2 regions of the Planococcus sp. TJ-307 genome follow, and region 2 is predicted to be linked to the other one. Evidence: a T-box and tRNA genes for the amino acid it is inferred to sense, from the RefSeq annotation. Region 2 holds a T-box; the other holds one or more tRNA genes.
The links. The T-box of region 2 lies ahead of ileS (isoleucine--tRNA ligase). A T-box ahead of a tRNA ligase gene usually reads a tRNA of that ligase, here a tRNA-Ile.
Positions count from the first base shown of each region.

Region 1: it has a tRNA-Ile gene. The T-box ahead of ileS (isoleucine--tRNA ligase) is inferred to sense a tRNA for this amino acid. The anticodon was not compared.

Region 1 is NZ_JBZDOJ010000002.1:1,034,921-1,045,960, reverse strand. It holds rRNA gene rrf (5S ribosomal RNA) at 37-152, shown strand; tRNA gene AC4EHK_RS11665 (tRNA-Val) at 163-238, shown strand; tRNA gene AC4EHK_RS11660 (tRNA-Thr) at 254-329, shown strand; tRNA gene AC4EHK_RS11655 (tRNA-Lys) at 341-416, shown strand; tRNA gene AC4EHK_RS11650 (tRNA-Leu) at 440-524, shown strand; tRNA gene AC4EHK_RS11645 (tRNA-Gly) at 530-604, shown strand; tRNA gene AC4EHK_RS11640 (tRNA-Leu) at 635-723, shown strand; tRNA gene AC4EHK_RS11635 (tRNA-Arg) at 754-830, shown strand; tRNA gene AC4EHK_RS11630 (tRNA-Pro) at 857-933, shown strand; tRNA gene AC4EHK_RS11625 (tRNA-Ala) at 940-1,015, shown strand; tRNA gene AC4EHK_RS11620 (tRNA-Met) at 1,036-1,109, shown strand; tRNA gene AC4EHK_RS11615 (tRNA-Ile) at 1,118-1,194, shown strand; tRNA gene AC4EHK_RS11610 (tRNA-Ser) at 1,210-1,302, shown strand; tRNA gene AC4EHK_RS11605 (tRNA-Met) at 1,367-1,443, shown strand; tRNA gene AC4EHK_RS11600 (tRNA-Asp) at 1,447-1,522, shown strand; tRNA gene AC4EHK_RS11595 (tRNA-Phe) at 1,539-1,614, shown strand; tRNA gene AC4EHK_RS11590 (tRNA-Gly) at 1,621-1,694, shown strand; tRNA gene AC4EHK_RS11585 (tRNA-Ile) at 1,709-1,785, shown strand; tRNA gene AC4EHK_RS11580 (tRNA-Asn) at 1,787-1,861, shown strand; tRNA gene AC4EHK_RS11575 (tRNA-Ser) at 1,866-1,956, shown strand; tRNA gene AC4EHK_RS11570 (tRNA-Glu) at 1,963-2,034, shown strand; gene AC4EHK_RS11565 (DMT family transporter) at 2,048-3,013, opposite strand; gene AC4EHK_RS11560 (1,4-dihydroxy-2-naphthoate polyprenyltransferase) at 3,134-4,045, opposite strand; gene AC4EHK_RS11555 (isochorismate synthase) at 4,217-5,608, shown strand; gene menD (2-succinyl-5-enolpyruvyl-6-hydroxy-3-cyclohexene-1-carboxylic-acid synthase) at 5,595-7,295, shown strand; gene menH (2-succinyl-6-hydroxy-2,4-cyclohexadiene-1-carboxylate synthase) at 7,292-8,119, shown strand; gene menB (1,4-dihydroxy-2-naphthoyl-CoA synthase) at 8,116-8,934, shown strand; gene AC4EHK_RS11535 (o-succinylbenzoate--CoA ligase) at 8,998-10,431, shown strand; gene menC (o-succinylbenzoate synthase) at 10,422-11,040, shown strand, end outside.
Region 2 is NZ_JBZDOJ010000001.1:1,208,457-1,219,496, reverse strand. It holds gene ileS (isoleucine--tRNA ligase) at 1-2,519, opposite strand, end outside; T-box leader at 2,562-2,776, opposite strand; gene AC4EHK_RS05885 (DivIVA domain-containing protein) at 2,814-3,335, opposite strand; gene AC4EHK_RS05880 (YlmH family RNA-binding protein) at 3,430-4,215, opposite strand; gene AC4EHK_RS05875 (YggT family protein) at 4,275-4,544, opposite strand; gene AC4EHK_RS05870 (cell division protein SepF) at 4,565-5,047, opposite strand; gene AC4EHK_RS05865 (YggS family pyridoxal phosphate-dependent enzyme) at 5,044-5,715, opposite strand; gene ftsZ (cell division protein FtsZ) at 5,827-7,020, opposite strand; gene ftsA (cell division protein FtsA) at 7,079-8,362, opposite strand; gene AC4EHK_RS05850 (small basic family protein) at 8,465-8,827, opposite strand; gene AC4EHK_RS05845 (DUF881 domain-containing protein) at 8,830-9,546, opposite strand; gene AC4EHK_RS05840 (DUF881 domain-containing protein) at 9,563-10,288, opposite strand; gene AC4EHK_RS05835 (cell division protein FtsQ/DivIB) at 10,266-11,040, opposite strand, start outside.

The sequences.
Region 1 (11,040 bases), on a different contig from region 2:
TTGGTATAATCAATCTTGTCTTTCAAAACCAAATAGTCCAGTGATGATGGCAAAGAGGCCACACCCGTTCCCATCCCGAACACGGCAGTTAAGCTCTTTTGCGCCGATGGTAGTTGGGGGTCTCCCCCTGTGAGAGTAGGACGTCGCTGGGCAATACTTATCGGAGGATTAGCTCAGCTGGGAGAGCATCTGCCTTACAAGCAGAGGGTCGGCGGTTCGATCCCGTCATCCTCCACCATTTTTTCACTCTTTCGCCGGAGTAGCTCAACTGGTAGAGCAACTGACTTGTAATCAGTAGGTTGAGGGTTCAAGTCCTTTCTCCGGCACCACTCATGTAAACGAGCCATTAGCTCAGCTGGTAGAGCATCTGACTTTTAATCAGAGGGTCGAAGGTTCGAATCCTTCATGGCTCACCATTTTTTAATTGCATAATTGCCACGCGGGTGTGGCGGAACTGGCAGACGCACTAGACTTAGGATCTAGCGCCTTCGGGCGTGGGGGTTCGACTCCCTTCACCCGCACCATTTTTGCGGAAGTAGTTCAGTGGTAGAACGCCACCTTGCCAAGGTGGAGGTCGCGAGTTCGAACCTCGTCTTCCGCTCCATATTTTTTTTGCACATGATACCGACCCCTTGCCGGGGTGGCGGAACTGGCAGACGCACAGGACTTAAAATCCTGCGGTAGGTGACTACCGTACCGGTTCGATTCCGGTCCTCGGCACCATTTATGCAAAACCAAATGAATAGATTTCAAGCGCCCGTAGCTCAATTGGATAGAGTACTTGACTACGAATCAAGCGGTTAGAGGTTCGAGTCCTCTCGGGCGCGCCATATTTTTACCCTCAGCAATTCAAGTTCGGGAAGTAGCTCAGCTTGGTAGAGCACTTGGTTTGGGACCAAGGGGTCGCAGGTTCGAATCCTGTCTTCCCGACCAAACAATGGGGCCTTAGCTCAGCTGGGAGAGCGCCTGCCTTGCACGCAGGAGGTCAGCGGTTCGATCCCGCTAGGCTCCACCAACTATATTAATAAAGATCCTGGCGGCGTAGCTCAGCTGGCTAGAGCGTACGGTTCATACCCGTAAGGTCGGGGGTTCGATCCCCTCTGCCGCCACTTTTTTAGGACCTTTAGCTCAGTTGGTTAGAGCAGACGGCTCATAACCGTCCGGTCGCAGGTTCGAGTCCTGCAAGGTCCACCATTTATCTATTATCACGGAGGAATACCCAAGTTTGGCTGAAGGGATCGGTCTTGAAAACCGACAGGGGAGTCAAATCCCGCGGGGGTTCGAATCCCTCTTCCTCCTCCATTATTTTTAAAATGTGTGGACAATTTTTATTAAAGAATGTGTAAGAAGCAATTTATATCATTATCGCGGGGTGGAGCAGTTCGGTAGCTCGTTGGGCTCATAACCCAAAGGTCGCAGGTTCAAATCCTGCCCCCGCAACCAAATGGTCCCGTGGTGTAGCGGTTAACATGCCTGCCTGTCACGCAGGAGATCGCCGGTTCGATCCCGGTCGGGACCGCCATTTTTTTCAAAGTTGTGGGTCAGTAGCTCAGTCGGTAGAGCATTAGATTGAAGCTCTAAGTGTCGGCGGTTCGATTCCGTCCTGACCCACCATCTTTTGCGGGTGTAGTTTAGTGGTAAAACCTCAGCCTTCCAAGCTGATGATGAGGGTTCGATTCCCTTCACCCGCTCCATAATTTATACATATGGGCCTATAGCTCAGCTGGTTAGAGCGCACGCCTGATAAGCGTGAGGTCGATGGTTCGAGTCCATTTAGGCCCACCATTCCGAAGTAGCTCAGTGGTAGAGCACCGCACTGTTAATGCGATGGTCGTAGGTTCGAGTCCTACCTTCGGAGCCATACTGGGGAAGTACTCAAGTGGCTGAAGAGGCGCCCCTGCTAAGGGTGTAGGTCGGGCAACCGGCGCGAGGGTTCAAATCCCTCCTTCTCCGCCAGTATTAGGCCCCTTGGTCAAGCGGTTAAGACACCGCCCTTTCACGGCGGTAACACGGGTTCGAATCCCGTAGGGGTCATTATAAAAAAGCGTCATGCATTTAATTGCATGACGCTTTTTTTCGTTTTAGTGGAAATATAGCTGTGAAGCATCATCCCAAGCATCACGAGCAATATGCCAAATAACGATAAACCGGATGGAAAAGCAATGGATAGAAACAGAACTTCACCTACTAAAGCAAATAAAACTTCCATCGATTGAGTGGCTTCAACGGCGCCTAGCTTTTGCATGTTTCCCCTAACCAGATCTGTAGCTTTAAAGAAAAGAACGGTAGCAATAACGCCTGAGCTGATTGCGACGATCAAAGTTTGAAAGCTTTGCGACGCTGTTGGTCCGCCTACTGTAATGGCGCCATAAAGCGATAGCAAGAGCCAAAAAGGCAAGCTGGCTAAAGACATTCCTAAAACTCGCTGATAAGCATCCAGCCTGCCTTCACATATATCCATCATTTTTCTATTGCCGAGCGGATATGCAAAAGCAGCGATCACTACTGGAATAAAACCAAGCCACAATGTTGTGGAAGATACGGCTGCCAGGTGCTCTAGCTGCATCAAACAAACTCCTGCCACTATAATAAACGAGATTAACAAGCCTTTTAGAGGGATTTTTCCTCGTATTTGAATTGTCTCTTTATTGCTATGTACCGTAATTAGAAATAGCGGGGCCAAAAGTGTACCTGCGATAATAGTAATTTGCCATGTGCCTGCAATAAGCCAACCTGGAGAGTAAGCAGCAGCAAAACACAGGGGAGCGTAAAATAAACCGAATCCGACAAAGCTCCATAACAACCAAGCTCCTTTGTTTCTGTTCATTTCCTGCAGTAACGGCTTCAGGTTTCTTCGGAAGAGGACAATCACCAGCAAAAAGGGAATCATGAAGATAAAGCGAAGAGAGGCGCTCCAAATCCAACTCCCGCCACTGGCTTCCATTGTAGCGTTTAGTACAAAAGTAAAGGCAAAGAAAAAAGCAGCGATAATGCCAATTATAATGGGTTTCATCCGACAGCCTCCTAAAACAAACACTTTTTAATGATTTATCTACTATACCGCATGCTTAAATTTCATCATAGTGTTATTCAAACTAAAAAGGGATCCCTGTGGAATCCCTTTTACACATTATTATAGAAGGTAATCAATCAATAATCCGATGCCGAGCAAGAATGCGACAAAGGTATTCGTTTTGCCTGTATCTTTCATGGCTGGCATCACTTTGAGCGGTTCAGTGAAGCGTTTGAAGATCTGAACGACTTTAATCGGTTTTAAGACACTGAGAAAGACCAGCAAGGCCCAGGGTGTCAACATTCCTGTAACGACAAGAATGACAATCCAAGCGTACGCCAAGATAAAGAACCACATAAGAATGTTGACCGCAGCAGGCCGTCTAACCAAAATGGCCAATGTTTTGCGGCCGCTTTCCTCATCTCCGACAATGTCACGGATATTATTGGACAACATAATTGCAGCTACTAATAAGGTACTTGGAACAGCAAGCAAGGAAGCTTCCCATGTCACCATTCCGGTTTGAATGTAGAATGCAATGATGACGATCAAATAACCCATAACCACTCCGGAAAATAGTTCACCGAAAGGCGTGTAAGCAATCGGGTAGGGTCCGCCTGTGTAAAAATAGCCGATCATCATCGCAATTGCCCCAACAACTAAAAGCCACCAGCTGGTTTGTGAGCAAATGTAGATTCCGATAACCGCGGCGATCCCGTAAAATGCTAGAGCTAAAGCCAAAACAGTTTTAGGTTTGACGCCGTTTCGAACAATTGCGCCGCCGATGCCGACAGAGTTTTCATTGTCCAGGCCTCTGGCGAAATCATAGTATTCGTTGAACATATTGGTGGCTGCCTGAATCAACAAACTTGCGACAAGCATCGCCAGGAATAAAATCCAATCAATAGGGGAATGGTTTAAAGCAATCATTGTTCCCAAGAAAACGGGAGCGAAGGATGCGGTTAATGTATGAGGGCGGGTCAACTGCCACCAAACGCGCCATCCGCTGTCCGCTTGTAGTGAATGTGTCATTTCTATCTCTCCTTTAATTCTTTCCACTGTTTATTGTACTTCAAAATAGAAGGGAATACAGCAAATGATGTGCTGATTTTAGCAGAAAAGAGTATGATAGAGGATAGAGATTAAAAAGTAAAACAGTTAGTGGAATAAACGAGACGCTTGTCTTAAAACGGAGGTATTCAGGTGAATTCAGAATCGTCTTCATCGATCCAACAGCCTGCGGAAAGCCAATACGAAGGCTACCGCTTTTATACGGAAACAATTGAAGTTACCCGGATGTCTGCATTGGCATTTTTTGAAGCCGGGGGAGATGAACATACGGGAAAACGCATGTATTGGCAAAATCGGGAAAAGACATTCACCTTGGTTGGAATTGGCCATGCGCATGTTCTTTCTACAGGTGAATCAACAGGACGATTTGAGAAAATCAAAGAAGACTGGGAGAGCTTGTGCCGCCAAATTGTCAATGAAGAAAATTCGGTTCAACCCGTGCTTTTTGGAGGCTTTTCATTCGATCCTTTGAACAACAAGCCGAGTGAATGGACAAGGTTCCCGCAGGCTTTTTTTGCAGTGCCGACTTTTCAGTTGATTTTAAAAGGTGAGCAGGCTTTTGTCAGCATTCATCTCATCACGGATCAGCAAGAAAGCTTTGCAGAGTTTGAAGCGATGCGCAAAGAGCGCGACAAATTAATTCACGCGGCTCAAGTATCAGAAGTGGATAAATACGATAAGCCCCGGGCGATTGGCCGAACAGAAATGAGAAAAGAAGAATACATGGCTTCGGTTCAAAAAGTAACCGATATTATAAAGGCTGAAGAAGTGGAAAAAGTAGTGATTGCAAGAACGCTAAAGCTGGAATACGACCATAAGCTTTCTCCGGCTTCAGCACTCTATCAAGTTTCCAATGAACAGCCTGAAAGCTTCCTGTTTGGCTTGGAGGCAGAAGAACAGTTTTTCTTTGGAGCGACTCCAGAGCGGTTGGTGAAAGTGGAAGACCGAAAAGCACTCTCAACGTGTTTAGCGGGTTCTACACCTCGAGGGAAAACCATGGAAAAAGACATCGAACTGGGCGAAGCTTTGCTGCAAGACCCGAAAAATCGGGCAGAGCATCAATACGTGGTGAAGATGATCGGCGAAGTATTTGAAGCAAACTGCAGCCGGACAGTTGTCCCTAAATTGCCGAAGCTGTTAAAAATTAGAGATATCCAGCATTTGTATACACCAGTGGAAGGTGTATTAAATCCAGGTGCTACTTTGTTTGATTTGGTAGAGGTTCTTCACCCAACTCCGGCGCTTGGCGGGGAACCGAAATTAGAAGCTTTGGAGATGATCCGTAAATACGAGGCGATGAATCGCGGCTATTACGCAGCTCCTATCGGCTGGATCGATGCCAAAGGAGACGGCGAATTCGCCGTCGCGATCCGTTCAGCTTTATTGGATGGCGAAAAAGCTTATTTATATGCGGGCGGCGGAATTGTAGCAGATTCCACACCGCAATCAGAGTATGACGAGACATGGGTTAAATTCAGGCCGATGCTTCGGGCATTGGGAGGTCAATGGAGTGACGAATCGTAAAGCATTAACCGAATACGTATCTGCATTTACCCATTCGCTGGTCGAACTGGGGGTGTCGGATGTTGTCATCAGTCCAGGATCCCGGTCCACACCGCTTGCCTATGCTTGCATGAAGCAGGAAGGCCTAACGGTTTACCGGCAGATTGACGAACGTTCAGCCGCCTATTTTGCACTCGGCATGGCAAAAGCTTCCGGCAGACCAGTTATGCTGTTGTGTACATCGGGTACTGCAGCCGCCAATTATTTTCCTGCAATCGTTGAAGCCTATTATGCACGTGTGCCATTGATCGTTGTAACGGCAGACCGTCCGCATGAGCTGCGCGAAGTCGGAGCGCCACAAGCCATTAACCAAGTCAATTTGTTTGGGTCTCATGTCAAATGGGCGACAGATTTGCCAATGCCAGAAACAGAAAACCAATTGGCATTCCTGTCCCGCCATCTGCATCGCTCTGTCCAAAATGCCAGCAGCGAACCAAAAGGACCTGTACATGTCAACGTACCGTTCCGAGAACCGCTGCGCATCGATTTTGACCAGGCTTATGAAAGCTTTGGGGAAATCGCTCATTTCGGCGGAGAAATGGCTTTATCGGCCAGCAGCCAGGAATTTCTGCAAAACCTGCTGACAAAAGAAAAGGGTTTGCTGATTGTTGGAGAAATGACTGCGCAGATGCCGGATGAATTCTGGAAGTTTATCCAAAAGCTCGATTGGCCTGTACTGGCAGATCCGTTATCGAATCTGCGAGGTAATGTTCCTCCAGAAGCAATACATCTCATTATTGATTCTTATGATGCCTTATTAAAAAATGAAACATTTAAAGAAGAAGTTGCACCAGAAGCAGTTATCCGGATCGGACCACAGCCGGTGTCGAAGCCGCTCACTTTGTTCCTGACTGCAGTAAAACCGGCAGTATATGCAGTGTTTGACGAAAGTCCCATGCTGCGGGATGCTCAATCGCTTGCTACGCATCACATTCAGTCATCCGCAAATGCGTTATGGCACATGCCAGTAGAAAAGAAGCAAGAGAACCCGTACCGTGAAAAATGGACAACTGCTTCAGCACTTTACTGGGAAGTGGTCAACCGCCATTGCCAGGAAGAGTTGGATGAGGGCGTCTTGGCAAAAGTATTTTTTGATAAACTTGATGCCTGTGATTTGATTGTTGGCAGCAGCATGCCAATCCGAGATGTCGATACTTACTTTAAAGCGACAGCTCGGGATATCGTGATTTATGCCAACCGCGGAGCAAATGGCATTGACGGTGTGGTGTCGACGGCATTTGGCGTCCAGGCTGCAAACCAGCGTCCAGCGTTTCTGTATATCGGAGACTTGTCATTTTTGCACGACATGAACGGGTTGATAGCGTCCAAAATGCAAGCAACGGATTTGACGATTGTCATCATGAATAACGATGGCGGTGGGATATTCTCTTATTTGCCGCAGTCTCAGGAAGAGCGTTATTTTGAGGATTTGTTCGGCACGCCGACAGGACTGACATTCGTTGATGCCGCAAAAATGTATGATGCGCAGTATGTTGCAGTGGAAACGGCAGAACAGTTAGCTGAAGCGTTGGATCAGCCAAAAGACAAAGCCGTCAAAATCATTGAAGTGTTTACAGAGCGCCAGCATAATGTTGCCATACACCGCAAATTGTGGAGCCGTTTTGACGAGGAGCTGGCCAAGCAATGAGGCTTGCTGTTAACGGAACCCGTTATCACCTTGAAATCATGAACGGGGACAAACAACAAACGGTTGTCTTTTTACATGGCTTTACGGGAAGCACAAAAAGCTGGCAGCCCGTTATTGAAGCTTGGCATGAATCCAAAATCGTCCTGATCGATTTGATCGGCCATGGCGAAACGGATTGTCCGGAAACGGTTGAGCCTTATTCTATGGAACGGCAGCTGGAAGACTTGGATGCTTTGTTCGAACAATTGAATTTGGAAAGCTTGACGCTTGTTGGCTATTCAATGGGCGGTCGGACGGCACTGGCATATGCTTGCAGATTTCCAAAGCGTATTAACGCATTGGTGTTGGAAAGTGCTTCTCCTGGACTGTCGAGTGAAGCGGAGCGGCAAGAACGCCGCAAGCGCGATGAAGAGCTGGCCGAACGAATTGTTGCTGGCGGAATAGAAGAATTTGTTGACCGCTGGGAAAACATTTCACTGTTTGACAGCCAAAAATCCTTGCCTGAACCGGTGAAGCAAGCTGTCCGGGAAGAGCGCTTAGCACAAAAACCGGTGGGCCTTGCGAACAGCCTACGGGGCATGGGAACCGGTGCACAGGCGTCTTACTGGGATCGGTTGGCAAAGCTGGGCATACCGGTTTTGTTGGTAACGGGACTGCAAGATAAGAAGTTTGAAGCGATCGCCAATGAGATGTCTGAGCGATTGCCGGACGCTGTTCACAAAACTATTGATGCCGGCCATGCGATACATGTGGAAAAACCTGTTGAATTTGCTACAATAGTAAGAGAGTATTTAAGTTTGAACTATCAAGGAGGAAAATCATGACACGCGAGTGGATTACAGAACGTACATATGAAGATATTAAGTATGAAATTTTTAATGGTATTGCAAAAATTACCATCAACCGTCCAGAAGTGCGCAACGCCTTCCGTCCGAAAACAGTTCATGAGTTGATCGATGCATTTTCACGTGCACGCGACAATGCAGATGTAGGCGTCATTGTTTTAACTGGCGAAGGCGAAAAGGCTTTCTGTTCAGGCGGCGACCAATCGGTACGCGGACATGGCGGTTATGTTGGGGAAGATGAAATTCCACGCTTGAATGTTCTTGACCTTCAGCGTTTGATCCGTGTGATTCCAAAACCGGTCATCGCAATGGTGGCAGGATATGCAATCGGTGGCGGACACGTTTTGCACGTAGTTTGTGACTTGACGATTGCTGCAGACAACGCACGCTTTGGCCAAACAGGGCCGCGCGTAGGTTCATTTGACGCTGGCTACGGCTCGGGTTACTTGGCTCGCATCATCGGACACAAGAAAGCGCGTGAAATTTGGTACCTATGCCGCCAGTACGATGCGCAGGAAGCATTGGATATGGGCTTAGTCAACACAGTTGTGCCTCTTGACCAATTGGAAGACGAAACGGTTCAGTGGTGCCAGGAAATGCTTGAAATGAGCCCGACTGCACTGCGTTTTGTTAAAGCCGCAATGAATGCTGACACAGACGGCCTTGCTGGACTGCAGCAGATGGCTGGAGACGCAACCCTATTGTATTACACAACGGATGAAGCAAAAGAAGGCCGCGATGCGTTCAAAGAAAAACGCAAACCGGACTTTGGCCAATTCCCGCGTTTCCCGTGATTATCGAATAATTGAAAGCTGTCCTCCCAGGGGACAGCTTTTTTTGAAGAAAGGATTTTTTAGATGACGTATCCGAACTGGTTAAGCCAGCGGAGTTATTTGAGTGGCGATCGAATGGCTTTGTCGTTTGGGGAAAAGCAATGGACATTTTCAGAAACTAATGACCTGGCGCTTGAATATGCCGGTAAATTGACTGCACTCGGCATAACAGCAGATTCGCGTGTTGCGATTCTGGCAAAGTCGAATCCAGCGTTTGTTTTTGTCATGTACGGCTGTCTTCATTTGGGCTGCGAAATGGTCATGCTGAACGAGCGGCTGGCGAAAGCAGAACTGGCGTATCAAATCGAAGATTCTGGAGTGGACCACGTGTTGATGGCCGATCAGCTAACAGGTAAAGTGACATCCTCCACAATAATTTTATTCAGTGAACTCGATGCAGCTGTGCCGGTGAGATTCGAACCGCAGCAACAGTGGCGACAGGACCGCACCATTTCCATCATGTATACATCCGGAACTACAGGCAATCCAAAAGGCGTTCGGCAAACAGCCGAAAATCATTTTTCAAGTGCGGTATCTTCAGCGCTTAATCTCGGTATTGCGCCTAACGATGTGTGGCTGTGTTCCGTCCCCTTGTTCCATATCAGTGGCTTTTCGATTTTGATGCGGTCGCTGGTTTACGGCATGGGTGTGCGGCTCTATGAAAAGTTTGATGCGGAGCGCAGTGCAGAGGAAATTTGTAAGGGTACCGTGACTCATATGTCAGTCGTAGGAGTTATGCTGGAACGGATTTTAAGCAATGTGGAACAATCTCGAACACATGCGTCTCCTCAGTTTAAAGCAGTTCTTGCTGGTGGCGGACCGATTCCAGTCGCTTACATCAAGCGTGCCGAAAAATGTGGAATTCCGGTTTTGCAAACCTACGGAATGACGGAAACGTCCTCGCAGACCACAACTTTGCAATCGGCAGATGCGGAGCGGAAAATAGGCTCTTCCGGCAAACCGCTATTTTTATACGAAGTCAAAATAGATGATACGGAAAAACCAGGAGAAAATGGAGAAATTCTCATTCGCGGGCCTCAAGTGACGCCGGGCTATATTGGCAAATTTAGCGAGCGGAATGTGCATGAAGACGGCTGGCTCCACACGGGAGACATTGGCTATTTGGATGAAGAAGGCTTTTTATTTGTTGTGGACCGGCGTTCAGATCTGATCGTTTCGGGCGGAGAGAACGTTTACCCAGCGGAAATTGAGAAAGTTTTGCTGGCCCATCCGGCTATTCGGGAAGCCGGTGTCTGTGGTGCAGCAAGCGAAAACTGGGGCGAAGTTCCTGTAGCATTTGTGGTGCTAAACAAAGAAGCAACAACGGATGAATTGCTGGTGTACTGCCGTGAGCAGCTGGCTTCTTACAAAGTGCCAAAAAGGCTGTCATTTGTCGAGTCGCTGCCGCGCAATGCGTCGAACAAACTATTGAGAAGAGAGCTGAGAGCATGGCTGTAACAGTCCGGAACATTCAGCTGAAAACAGTTCGACAGCCGCTGCGGTCCCCGTTCAAGACAGTATTGCAGCAAGTGGAAGAACGGGAAGTGATCGTGGTTTCAGTTACAGGTGAGGCGGGTCATGTTGGCTACGGGGAATGTGTGGCTTTTGAAACGCCATGGTATACGGAAGAAACCATCGTCAGCTGCCGGTTTGTGCTGGAACAAGTTCTAGTGCCGCTGCTCATAAATAAAAGCTTTGAGAACCCACAGCAGGCATGGGACTTGTTTGCTGCGGTTAAAGGCAATAGAATGGCCAAAGCTGCTATAGAAATGGCCGTGTGGGACTTGTTCGCCAAGCAGCAAAAAAAGCCATTGTGGAAGTTCGTAGGAGGCTCTCAGCAACCGGTTCCTGCAGGCATTGTAGTAGCAGCGGATCCGCTGAAAATTGAGGGTCAGGTAGCCCGTGCTGCCGAAGCCGGTTATAAGCGAGTCAAAATAAAAATACATCCGGCCATGGAGATTGCTTTGTTAAAATCCGTAGTCGCTGCTTATCCGAAGCTGCAGTTTTTTGCAGATGCCAATGGCAGCTTTCAAGCAAACAGTTTTGAGCGGTTGATGGCATTTGACG
Region 2 (11,040 bases):
AACGCCGCCAGTTCGTCGTTTCCGTAAACGGTCACTTTTGCTTCAAGGGATTTACCGATTGTTTTAGCAGCACGTGCTTCTTCCAATGCTTTTAACACATCGTCGCGAACATCCATAAAGCGGCTCCATTTTTCATTCAAGCCTTCAAACGCTGGATTTAGTACTGCTTCTGGGAAGTCAGTCAACTGGACACTTTCTTCTTCAACAAAGTTCAAGTATGACCACAATTCATCAGCTGTATGCGGAATAATCGGTGCAGACAGCTTCAAGATCGCCATCAATGAATCGAACATAACCGTCTGCATGGCGCGGCGGTGCAGGTTATCTGCACTTTCGATATACACGACATCCTTCGCCACATCCAGGTAGAACGAGCTCAAATCATTAGCGCAGTAATTGTTCAATGCGTGATAGATGCTCGAGAATTCGTAGGTTTCGTATGCTTTACGCACAGTTTCCACCATCTTCTGCAATTTCATCGCCATGTACTGATCCATTTCACGCATATCTTCAAATGCTACGCGGTGCTCTTGTTCATTAAAGTCAGCCAAGTTCCCGTGAAGGAATTTCAGCGTGTTGCGGATTTTGCGGTAAACTTCCGACACTTGCTTGAAGTTCTCGTCTGAAACCCGAACATCCGCTGTGTAATCAACAGAAGCAACCCAAAGTCGCAAAATATCTGCTCCCATTTGGTTCATTACTTTTGCAGGCACGATGACGTTTCCAAGTGATTTGCTCATCTTGCGGCCATTGCCGTCAAGCGTGAAGCCATGGCTTAAGATGCCTTTATAAGGTGCGATGCCATTGATGGCGACGCTTGTGGTGAGTGATGAGTTGAACCAACCGCGGTATTGGTCAGATCCTTCCAAATACAAATCAGCCGGATACTGAAGATCTTCACGTTCATCAAGAACGCTTTGGTGAGATGATCCGGAATCGAACCAAACATCCATGATGTCCATTTCTTTCGTGAACAAGCCGTTCGGGCTGCTTGGATGTGTGAATCCTGCCGGCAATAGTTCTGCAGCTGGACGCTCAAACCAAACATTCGACCCTTTTTCACGGAACAAATCAGCGATGTGCGCAATCGTTTCTTCCGTGATCACGGGATCGCCATTTTCGGCGTAGAACACAGGAATCGGAACGCCCCATACGCGCTGGCGCGAAATATTCCAATCGCCGCGGTCACGCAGCATATTGAACAGGCGCGTTTCGCCCCATGCCGGTGTAAATGACGTTTCTTTGATGGCTTTTAAGATTTGATCACGGAAAGCATCGATTGATACAAACCACTGAGCCGTGGCACGGTAGATGACCGGCTTTTTTGTCCGCCAGTCATGCGGATACGAGTGGGTGATGAAAGAAAGCTTCTCAAGAGCGCCTGCATTGTCGAGCGCTTCCGTGATTGATTTATTTGCTTTGTCATAGAACTCGCCTTCGAACCCAGGCGCTTCGTCTGTCATGACTCCGCGTTCATCGACCGGACAAAGAACATCTAAACCGTATTTCTTACCGATCAAGAAATCATCTTCCCCGTGGCCAGGAGCTGTATGGACGCAGCCTGTACCTGAGTCAGTGGTTACATGATCGCCAAGCATAACCAGTGAGGTCCGGTCATAAAGCGGGTGTTTCGCTAAGATATGTTCCATTTCGGCACCTTTCAATACCCGGACAACTTCGTAATCTGTCCAGCCCAATTCTTCCGCAACTTCCTTCAATAGTTCCTGCGCGATGATATAAAGAGAACCATTTACAGATACTTCTGCGTAGTCCAATTTGCCATGCACAGATATCCCCAGGTTTGCCGGGATGGTCCATGGAGTTGTTGTCCAGATGACCAAGTTCGTGCCTTCTGCCAATACGGCTTTGCCGTCAGTGACAGGGAAAGATACGTAAATCGATGGAGATTTTTTATCATGGTATTCGATTTCTGCTTCCGCAAGTGATGATTCGCTTGACGGGGACCAGTAAACCGGTTTTAATCCTTTGTAGATATAGCCTTTATTGGCCATTTTGCCGAACACTTCGATTTGGCGTGCTTCATATGCCGGTTTTAATGTTACATAGGGATTTTCCCAATCGCCGCGAACGCCAATTCTTTTAAATTGTGAGCGCTGGTTGTCGATTTGCTGGTAAGCATATTCTTCGCATAGTTTGCGGAATTCTGCCAATGACATTTCTTTGCGGTTTACGCCTTTATTAGTCAAAGCCTGCTCAATCGGCAATCCGTGTGTATCCCAGCCCGGAACGTAAGGGGCATGGAAACCCATCATGGAACGCGAACGGACGATCATGTCTTTTAATACTTTGTTCAGTGCGTGGCCCATATGCAAATCGCCGTTCGCATATGGAGGCCCGTCATGAAGAATAAAGAATGGGCGGCCTTTTGTCCGGTCCAATACTTTCCTGTAAATGTCCATCTCTTCCCATTTTTGTTGCATTTCCGGTTCCCGGTTCGGCAAATTGCCGCGCATCGGAAAATCTGTTTTTGGCATCAATAACGTATCTTTGTATTCCATTTCCATTCCTCCTGTAGGCATAATAAAAAGCCCCCATCCCTGGAAAGGGACGAGAAGCTTAGACTCGCGGTACCACCCTTGTTGCAGCTAGATAGCTGCCACTCGATCGCCGTAACGTGGCGTAGACGGAATTGGATACTGGCGTTCACCAATTCTGCTCAAGAGTGATTTTCATCCATGCCTTCGTGCCAGGCTTTCACTGTTCCTGGTTCGCTTTACCGTTCAGCATAGCTTACTGTCTCTATCAGCGCGTTTTTTTGTATGTCGTAATTATAGAAGCAGAAAGCCTCAGAGTCAAGAGTTCGACTCTTCTTTGTCCTTCTCAATCTTCTCGAGATTCTGTGTATCAATGTCGTATTCCAACAAGGTTTCCCAATCATCTGTTTCGATCAAATCCAATTGGGCTTCGACCAACATTTTAAAGCGGTTTTTGAAAATGCGTGATTGTTTTTTCAGCTCTTCGATTTCTTGAGCGATGCGGCGTGCTTTTGTCAATGATTCATTGACGATGCGGTCCGCATTTTTTTCTGCTTCTTTGATGATCAATTCTGCTTCTTTTTGTGAGTTGCGTCGAACTTCTTCTGACGCTTCCTGAGCCACAAAAATCGATTTCTGCAATGTTGATTCGATTGTATTAAAATGTCCAACCCGTTCATCGGTTGTCCGCAACCGCTCTTCCAGAGTCGACTTGTCTTTCAGCAGAATTTCATAATCTCTCATGATTTGTTCCAGGAATTCATTTACTTCATCTTCCTGATATCCTCGGAATGCTCGGCTGAATTCTTTGTTATGTATATCTAACGGGGATAATGGCATTGAGTAAACCTCTCCTTAACTTGTCATCTTATCTTCCTATTATACCGTTCATGACTCGAAATTTCAGTATTATTTCGGATTTTTTAAAAGCCGCCTATTTTTTTGCTTCCAGGCGGCCGACTTGCAGCCGGACTTTGTCTTTTTTGGTGCGGCCCTCGATCATTATTAAGCGGACTCGTCCATAACCTCTCGAAGAAATCATATCCGATTCGTGCAGCTCGAACGATGGCTGTTCCTGTAAGGTCCAATTGACTTTCACTTTTCCGCCGTGAATCAGTGCAGACGCTTTTTGACGGGAAATATTATAAACCGAACTCATCACCGTATCCAATCGCATTGAACTGACTGTATACGACTCTTCTGTCCATTCTTCGCTCGTCTCAATCAAATCGCTGACTTCAGTCACTTCATTCAAATGAACTTTCACTTTCGCAGCACTGATGAAATTGCTTTGCAAATACGGACTGATTTCATTCATGACCGCAAGCTGGACACGTTCGTTGTCGATCCGGATATCTCCAAATTTACTGCGATCGAGTCCGAGCGACATTAATGACCCTAAAATATCAGGGTGGCGTAAATTGACGAACTTTGACGGGTATTTTAATTCGAAAACTGTCATATTGAAATCTTCCTGCTGAGGTTCAAAATAAGAAGGGTAGAGCAGCACCCGCTGTCTTTCAGCCTCTTTGAAAGCTCCCGAAGCCATCATTTTTACCTCACTTGACCCCATCACGGCCTCTACGATAAAACGCTGGCGAGGATCCAGAAAATCGGTCAATTTAGGTGAATAGCGGTCTTCCACTTCACGAAGCCATCCGGATGCCTGTTCAATAAACTGTTGTTCTTCTTTTCTAAAATGCTGAAATATCTCTTCCATGTAAATTCTCCTTCGCATTTAGTCCATTCTTCAAGAAAAAGACCTCACATAACGTGAGGTCAATTAAGAAGAAAATAATTAGCCAGGACAACAATTCCTTGGCTTGCTAATCTAAGCGTAAAAATTGCCACAATCGGAGAAATATCGATCATGCCGATTGGTGGAATAAAACGTCTGAATATATCCAAATAGGGATCCGTGATTTTGGAAATCATCTGGCCAAAGCTCGACTCTTTGATGCTTGGCACCCAGCTCATAAAGACACTGATAATGAGAATAAAGAAATAGATGTTAATAGCTGAAAGTAATAGCTCTACAAGAAATAGCATATTATTTTATGGCACCCCTCTTATTGTTGATCATCGTAATAATAATCTGAAATGGCGCCGTCCACTTCAACAGTGTCTGGTACGCATAAGAAGATGTCGGTTCCAATGCGTTGAATATCTCCGCCAAGGGCATAGACTGTTCCGCTTAAAAAATCAATAATCCGAAGACCTTGATCTTTTTCGATGCGTTGAAGATTAACAACCACAGCCTGCTTGCTTTTTAAGCTCTCTGCAATGTCCTGTGCTTCTGCATAAACTCTTGGCTCTGCCAAACTGACTTTTGAAGATTTTGAAGCACTCTGCAAACTGACTAAATTAGGCACAATGGTCTCCTCCACTTTCTGGCGCCGTTCTTTCGGTGCTTTTTTCGGCTCTTGTATTGCGGGGGCCGGTTTTTCATACCTAGGAGCTGGCTTTTGTTGAGGTGCAGGCTGTTCCCGCACTTGTTCTTCTTCATACTCATCTAAATAAAAGAAATTTTTGAATTTGTTTTTAACGCTCATTGTTTTGCCTCACTTTCCGAGCCGACTAACGCTGTTCCAATCCGGACAAAACTTGCCCCTTCTTGTGCAGCAATTAAGTAATCATTGGACATGCCCATGGAGCATTCTGTGCATGGTGCATGGTTCCATTGTTTTTCTGATACTTGGAGTTGGAGTAATTTTAATCCTTTGAAAGCTTCACGAATCTCAAGCTCGTCCGTTGTATTTGGTGCCATCGTCATTAATCCGACTACCTGAATTTTATCATAAGGTTTTAAGGATTCGATAAAGTCCAAAGTCTCACTAGGTGAAAGTCCACTTTTCGACTCTTCACCTGACACATTTACTTGCACAAAACATTTGATTTGACTGCTTGCCCGTTTTTGTATTTCTTTAGCTAAACTTAAACGGTCCAATGAGTGCAGGTAATCAATTTTATCAATGACATCTTTTACTTTTCTTGTTTGCAAATTGCCGATATAGTGCCATGACACATCTTCGACAATTGTTTCATGTTTTTGCGTCAAACCTTCGGGGCGATTTTCTCCCAAATGGTGAATTCCAGCTTGGATTGCTTCTTTCGTACGTTCTAAGCCTACTTGTTTAGTAACAGCAATAACCTGTATACCATCTCTCACGGCATTTAGCTGCTCAGTTATTTCTTCAAACACTGGTTTTATTGGTTTCATACATTCACAACTTTTCTATAGAAGTCCAGTCTATTGTAACAAGATTTGGCTAATTTATCAATCGAGCCCATTGCCTAAAAAAAAACAGCTGCCAACCGGCAGCTGTTCGGATTAACGTCTTTTTTGACGATTGCGTAAGAACGTAGGAATATCTAATGCATCATCATTATTTTTTTCCTGTCTTTGCGGTTCCTGATTGTAATAAGGAGGCTGTTCTTCACGACGCTGCTCGTCGCGGCGTTGGTCTTCGCGGCGTGCATCACGGATTGAAGGTGCCGGTGACTGCTGTTGAATCGATTGAACTCGGCTTGAATTCAATCCAGATCCTCTAGGCGTTCTTGGCTGCAACTGCTCTTCATTAAAACCAGTAGCAATAACCGTCACGATAATTTCATCTTTTAGGTTATCGTTGATAACAGATCCGAAAATCATATTTACTTCTTCATCAGATGCTGAAGCTACGATGTCCGCTGCTTCCTGCACTTCATAAAGGCTAAGGTTTGAACCACCTGTGATATTCATTAAGACACCTTTAGCTCCATCAACGGAAACTTCAAGCAATGGACTGGAAACAGCTTTTTTAGCCGCTTCTGAAGCACGGTTTTCTCCTGAAGAAACTCCGATTCCCATCAATGCAGATCCTTTGTTGGACATAATTGTTTTAACATCGGCAAAATCCAAGTTAATCAATCCAGGTACGGCGATCAAATCAGAAATACCAGATACACCTTGGCGAAGCACGTTATCCGCTTCGCGGAATGCTTCAAGCATTGGCGTGTTTTTATCGACGATTTCAAGAAGACGGTCATTTGGAATGACAATCAATGTATCGACAGATTCTTTCATAGTTGAAATACCACCGATTGCCTGTGTAGAACGCTTGCGACCTTCAAAAGTAAATGGACGTGTTACAACGCCTACAGTTAATGCGCCAAGCTCTTTAGCTATTCCAGCAATAACAGGTGCTGCACCAGTACCAGTACCGCCGCCCATTCCAGCAGTGACGAAAACCATATCTGCTCCACGAAGAGCTTCTTCAATCTGCTCTTTGCTTTCTTCTGCCGCTTTTTTCCCTACATCAGGGTTAGCTCCGGCACCAAGTCCACGCGTAAGTTTTCCGCCAATTTGAAGGCGCACTTCCGCTTTAGATAAGTTTAAAGCTTGTGCGTCTGTGTTTACAGCAATAAATTCTACACCCTGTACTCCGTGCTCTATCATTCGGTTAACAGCATTGTTACCGCCGCCGCCTACACCGATAACTTTTATTACGGCCAGTGCGTCAATATTTGTATCAAATTCTAACATTCTTTTTCCTCCTAAAATTGCTTAGCTTTTATTATGCAAGCTAGATACAATGTTGATTTTATTCAAAGAATCGATCAAACATCTTCTTGGCTTTAGTTACAACACCATCGGAATTTTGTTTTGGCTGCTTTTGTTTCTTAGGCTGCTGTACTTCCTGATGCTCAATTTTTGCAGTTCCAGAAACAGCTCCACCATTTCCAACGCGACCATAGAAAACGTCTTCCATGTACGCATATTGGATTAACCCAACAGCTGTCGTGTATTGCGGTTCACGTACTCCAATAAATTCTGGAGTGAACAAACGGACACGTGTCTGCAGAATGTTGCGGGCTAACTCCGGCAAGCCATCTAATTTAGCCATACCACCAGTTAAAACGACTCCTCCTGGCAGGTCTTGGACACCGAGGCGATAAAATTCATCTAAAATCAGTTCGAAAAGTTCTTCCAGGCGAACCCCGATTATTTCAGATATGTATTTTTGGTTATACTGTTCAGTTGAATCCGATCCAATAACCGGAACTTCAAAGACGTCATCTTCTGAAGCATCTTCAAAAAATGCATGGCCATGTTCGAGTTTAATTTTTTCGGCTTGATCTGTCGGTGTCTTTAAAATGATGGACAAATCTTTTGTAACGTGGTCGCCTCCAACTGGAATAACAGAAGAAGCGGTCAAGTGGCCGTCTTGGAAGATGGCAATAGAAGTAGAACCTCCACCGATATCGATACATGCCGTTCCATGATTTTTCTCGTCTTCAGTTAATGCATAGCTTCCTGCAGCAAGCGGCTGGACATATATATCACGAATTTCAAGCCCTGCTCTTTCTACGCAACGCAAGACGTTGTGCAGAATGGTTTTTGAAGTTGTCACCATTGTACCATCCATTTCAAGGCGGATACCAATCATGCCTCGCGGATCTTTGATTTCACCCAAATGATCAACTACGTATTGTTCTGGAATAATGTTGACCAATTCCCGTTCAGGCGGAATTGACATCACTTGAGCCGCTTCCAATACACGATCCAAATCATCATCGGTAATTTCCCGATTTTCGCTGTTTACGGCAACAATTCCTTTGACGGGTTGAAGCACAGCTTTGTTTGCCGGAATTCCAAGAACGACTTCGTGGATTGATTTGCCAATCATGCGCTCTGCTTGATCGACAGCTTTCTTAATGGACTGCACCGTTGCATCTATGTCAACAATCGCACCTTTTTTTATCCCATTAGATTTTACATTCCCGACGCCAATTACATTAAGCGACTTGTTGGCCATTTCCCCGATTAAAACTTTAACGGATGACGAACCGATATCTAGACTTACGTATAATTCTGATTGACTCAATTCGTGGCACCTCCTTATTAAACTGCTGTACTTATATTCTATTGTAAATTATGCACCTTGTCTAAGAAAATCGCAAAACTTAGAAAAATTTCCTTTGATTGTTCAAATTGTTTCTCTAACTTCTTTCTTTTCGGTCCATTTTACTAAAATTATGCGGCGGATGACTGCAATGTTCTGAAACAAACGAACACCGAATGCAAAAATTGCGGCCAAGTACAAATCTACACCTAAATGGACGCCAAGAAAAGCAAGCCCCGCTGCCAAAATAATATTGAAGAAAAACCCGGAAACGAATACTTTGTCATCATATACTTGCTGCAAGTGAGCCCGTATTCCACCGAAAAGAGTATCGAGTGATGCCAGTACTGCAATTGATAAATAATTGGCATACTCAGGCGGAATTTGGATATCCGTAAGAAGTCCAAGCGATATTCCGAGAATCAAACCTAAAATTGACAGCCACATCGCTATTCCTCCTCTGACGCCTGTAAATAATTGGTGTTCACAACGTCATCGTATGCCTCGATCACCAGCTCGTTTGTCGGCTCTGAAATCGTCAAAGTTAAGTTGTCGATATAAAAGTCATCGAGAATACGAGACGCTAATAAATGATTATACAGCTTTTCCGTGTCTTCCATCGAATCAGAAACAATTTTTATTGAAAAAGGCGGCGTATTCACCGGCTTCGCATTCACAGTAGTTTGGCCGTTTATATCCCGAATCGCAGTTGTATTAATGACACGGTTGCCGTCAATGGAAATATAAAGCGCATTATTGCGGTTGATTTCATTGACGAGTCGAACTAGCAAGCTTGGTGAAATCCCTTCAATTTGCAATCCCATCGCAACCGCTTCCAAAGAAGGTTCGACAGAAATTTCAATTCCTGGACCCGTCGTTTCTGACAAACCTGCAGCACTTCTCAGTTCGACAGCAGTTTCCCGCAAAGCTTGTTCCGGACTGGCATCTGAAGCCGCTCCGTATTTCTCCAAGGTATCATCAAGTGATGCTATTTCAGACAAAAGTTGAGAGTGAAGTTGATTTTCTCTGGCCAATTCCTGCCTGATTTCCCATACATCCCGTGTATCGCGGAGATTGGGTTCATTGATTGTATTGTATTGGATCGCTGCCATCAAACCAATGATAAACATAATTGCCGTGAACCGGGTAAGAATCCTTTTCTTCACATGAATTCCCCCTTAATCATGATTCTGTCAGCAAGGCGGGCATCTTGATCAGCTGACCGTCATCCAAGGTCACAATAATATTATCATTGATCAATTGATCCATGATTCCACCTGTCAACTCCATTGAAGAAGTAAGCACGTCTGGCTCCCCAATCGCCTCAATAACAAACGGAGCTGGATATTGTATACCATCTACAGTAATAACCGGCCCCGTACAAACAATATACGAATTTCCATGGATTCGTTGGCCATTAATTGAGATGGCTTGGGCACCAGATATATACAGTTCGTTGATCACTTGAAACACATGGCTTTCGTGAACAATATAATCATTAGGATTAACAGAATCAGGGTTATAGCCGCCATCCTGCAGCGTCACTTTCAAACCGTTTCCCTGAACAGGCACCAGCCCTAAAAATCTTCGCAGCTCTTCTGCTTCGGCAGCGTATTCCGTATACCGATTTTCTCCATCAGCAAAAGATCGTTCGTATTCCTGAACTTCACTTTGTTTCTTCTGCAGCTCGGTTCGCAACTCTTTATTGCGTTCTTGTTGTTCAATTAATTCTTTTCGATTTTGTTCTTCCTCTTCGAAAAATGCGCCTCCAGTAAATTCTTCTGTCTCTTTGTTGGCACTGGATAAACTATAGGAATAGGCCATGATAAAGCCCAATACTAAAAAGACTAATGAAAACACAATGGATTTACTGAAACTTTTTCGGCTATTCTTCTTCGATTGCTTCATCTTCAGCACCTTCCTTTGCAAAACCATAAACATCTGCATAGGAACGGAAAAAGATACCGACTTCCATATCAATTACCCCTTGTTGGCCGTCTTCCAATTGGGCAATGACTGATGGGTAATAATTCATCTTTTCAGCTAAGGTACTTAAAATCCCACGAATTTCGTTTCCGTCATTCATGTACAAAGTGACGTAATCCGCATCTTCTTCTTCCGGATCCAGAATCACTTGTGAAATTAACTGAAGAACTTCAGAATCGATTTGGATTAATTGTTCAATCAGCTTTTCTCGTTTTTCTTCGTTTTCAAAATTTGAGTAAATAGCTCCATCAACATTGGTAACGGGTTGGTCCAGAGCCAGTCCATTCGACAGGACAACCTGATAGCTGTTGCCGCGATCCAGGTAGCCCATCTGAACATATTCCTTTAAGTGGATTTCCACGCCGGTCAACCAGTTCTTTTTGACCGATGCTTCTTCAATCCACTCCAGGTTTTCCAGTTGTTGCGAAATAGCTCTTGCATCAAAAGACCACATCGAGTCGCCGATGTTTAATCCACTTGCTGCCTGGTAGCTTTCCTGGTCAAAAAGGACAGCTCCTTCAATAGTGATGGTTTGAATTTCACTGTACCTCGACTGGCTGTATAAAAGTACGGCAAGCAAAGTAAGAAAAATGAACAGCAGCGCCACGAACTTGCGATTGGTTCTTTTTTGCCGGCGCTCTCGTAGCGTCGGGATGCGTTCTTCGATGTCAATC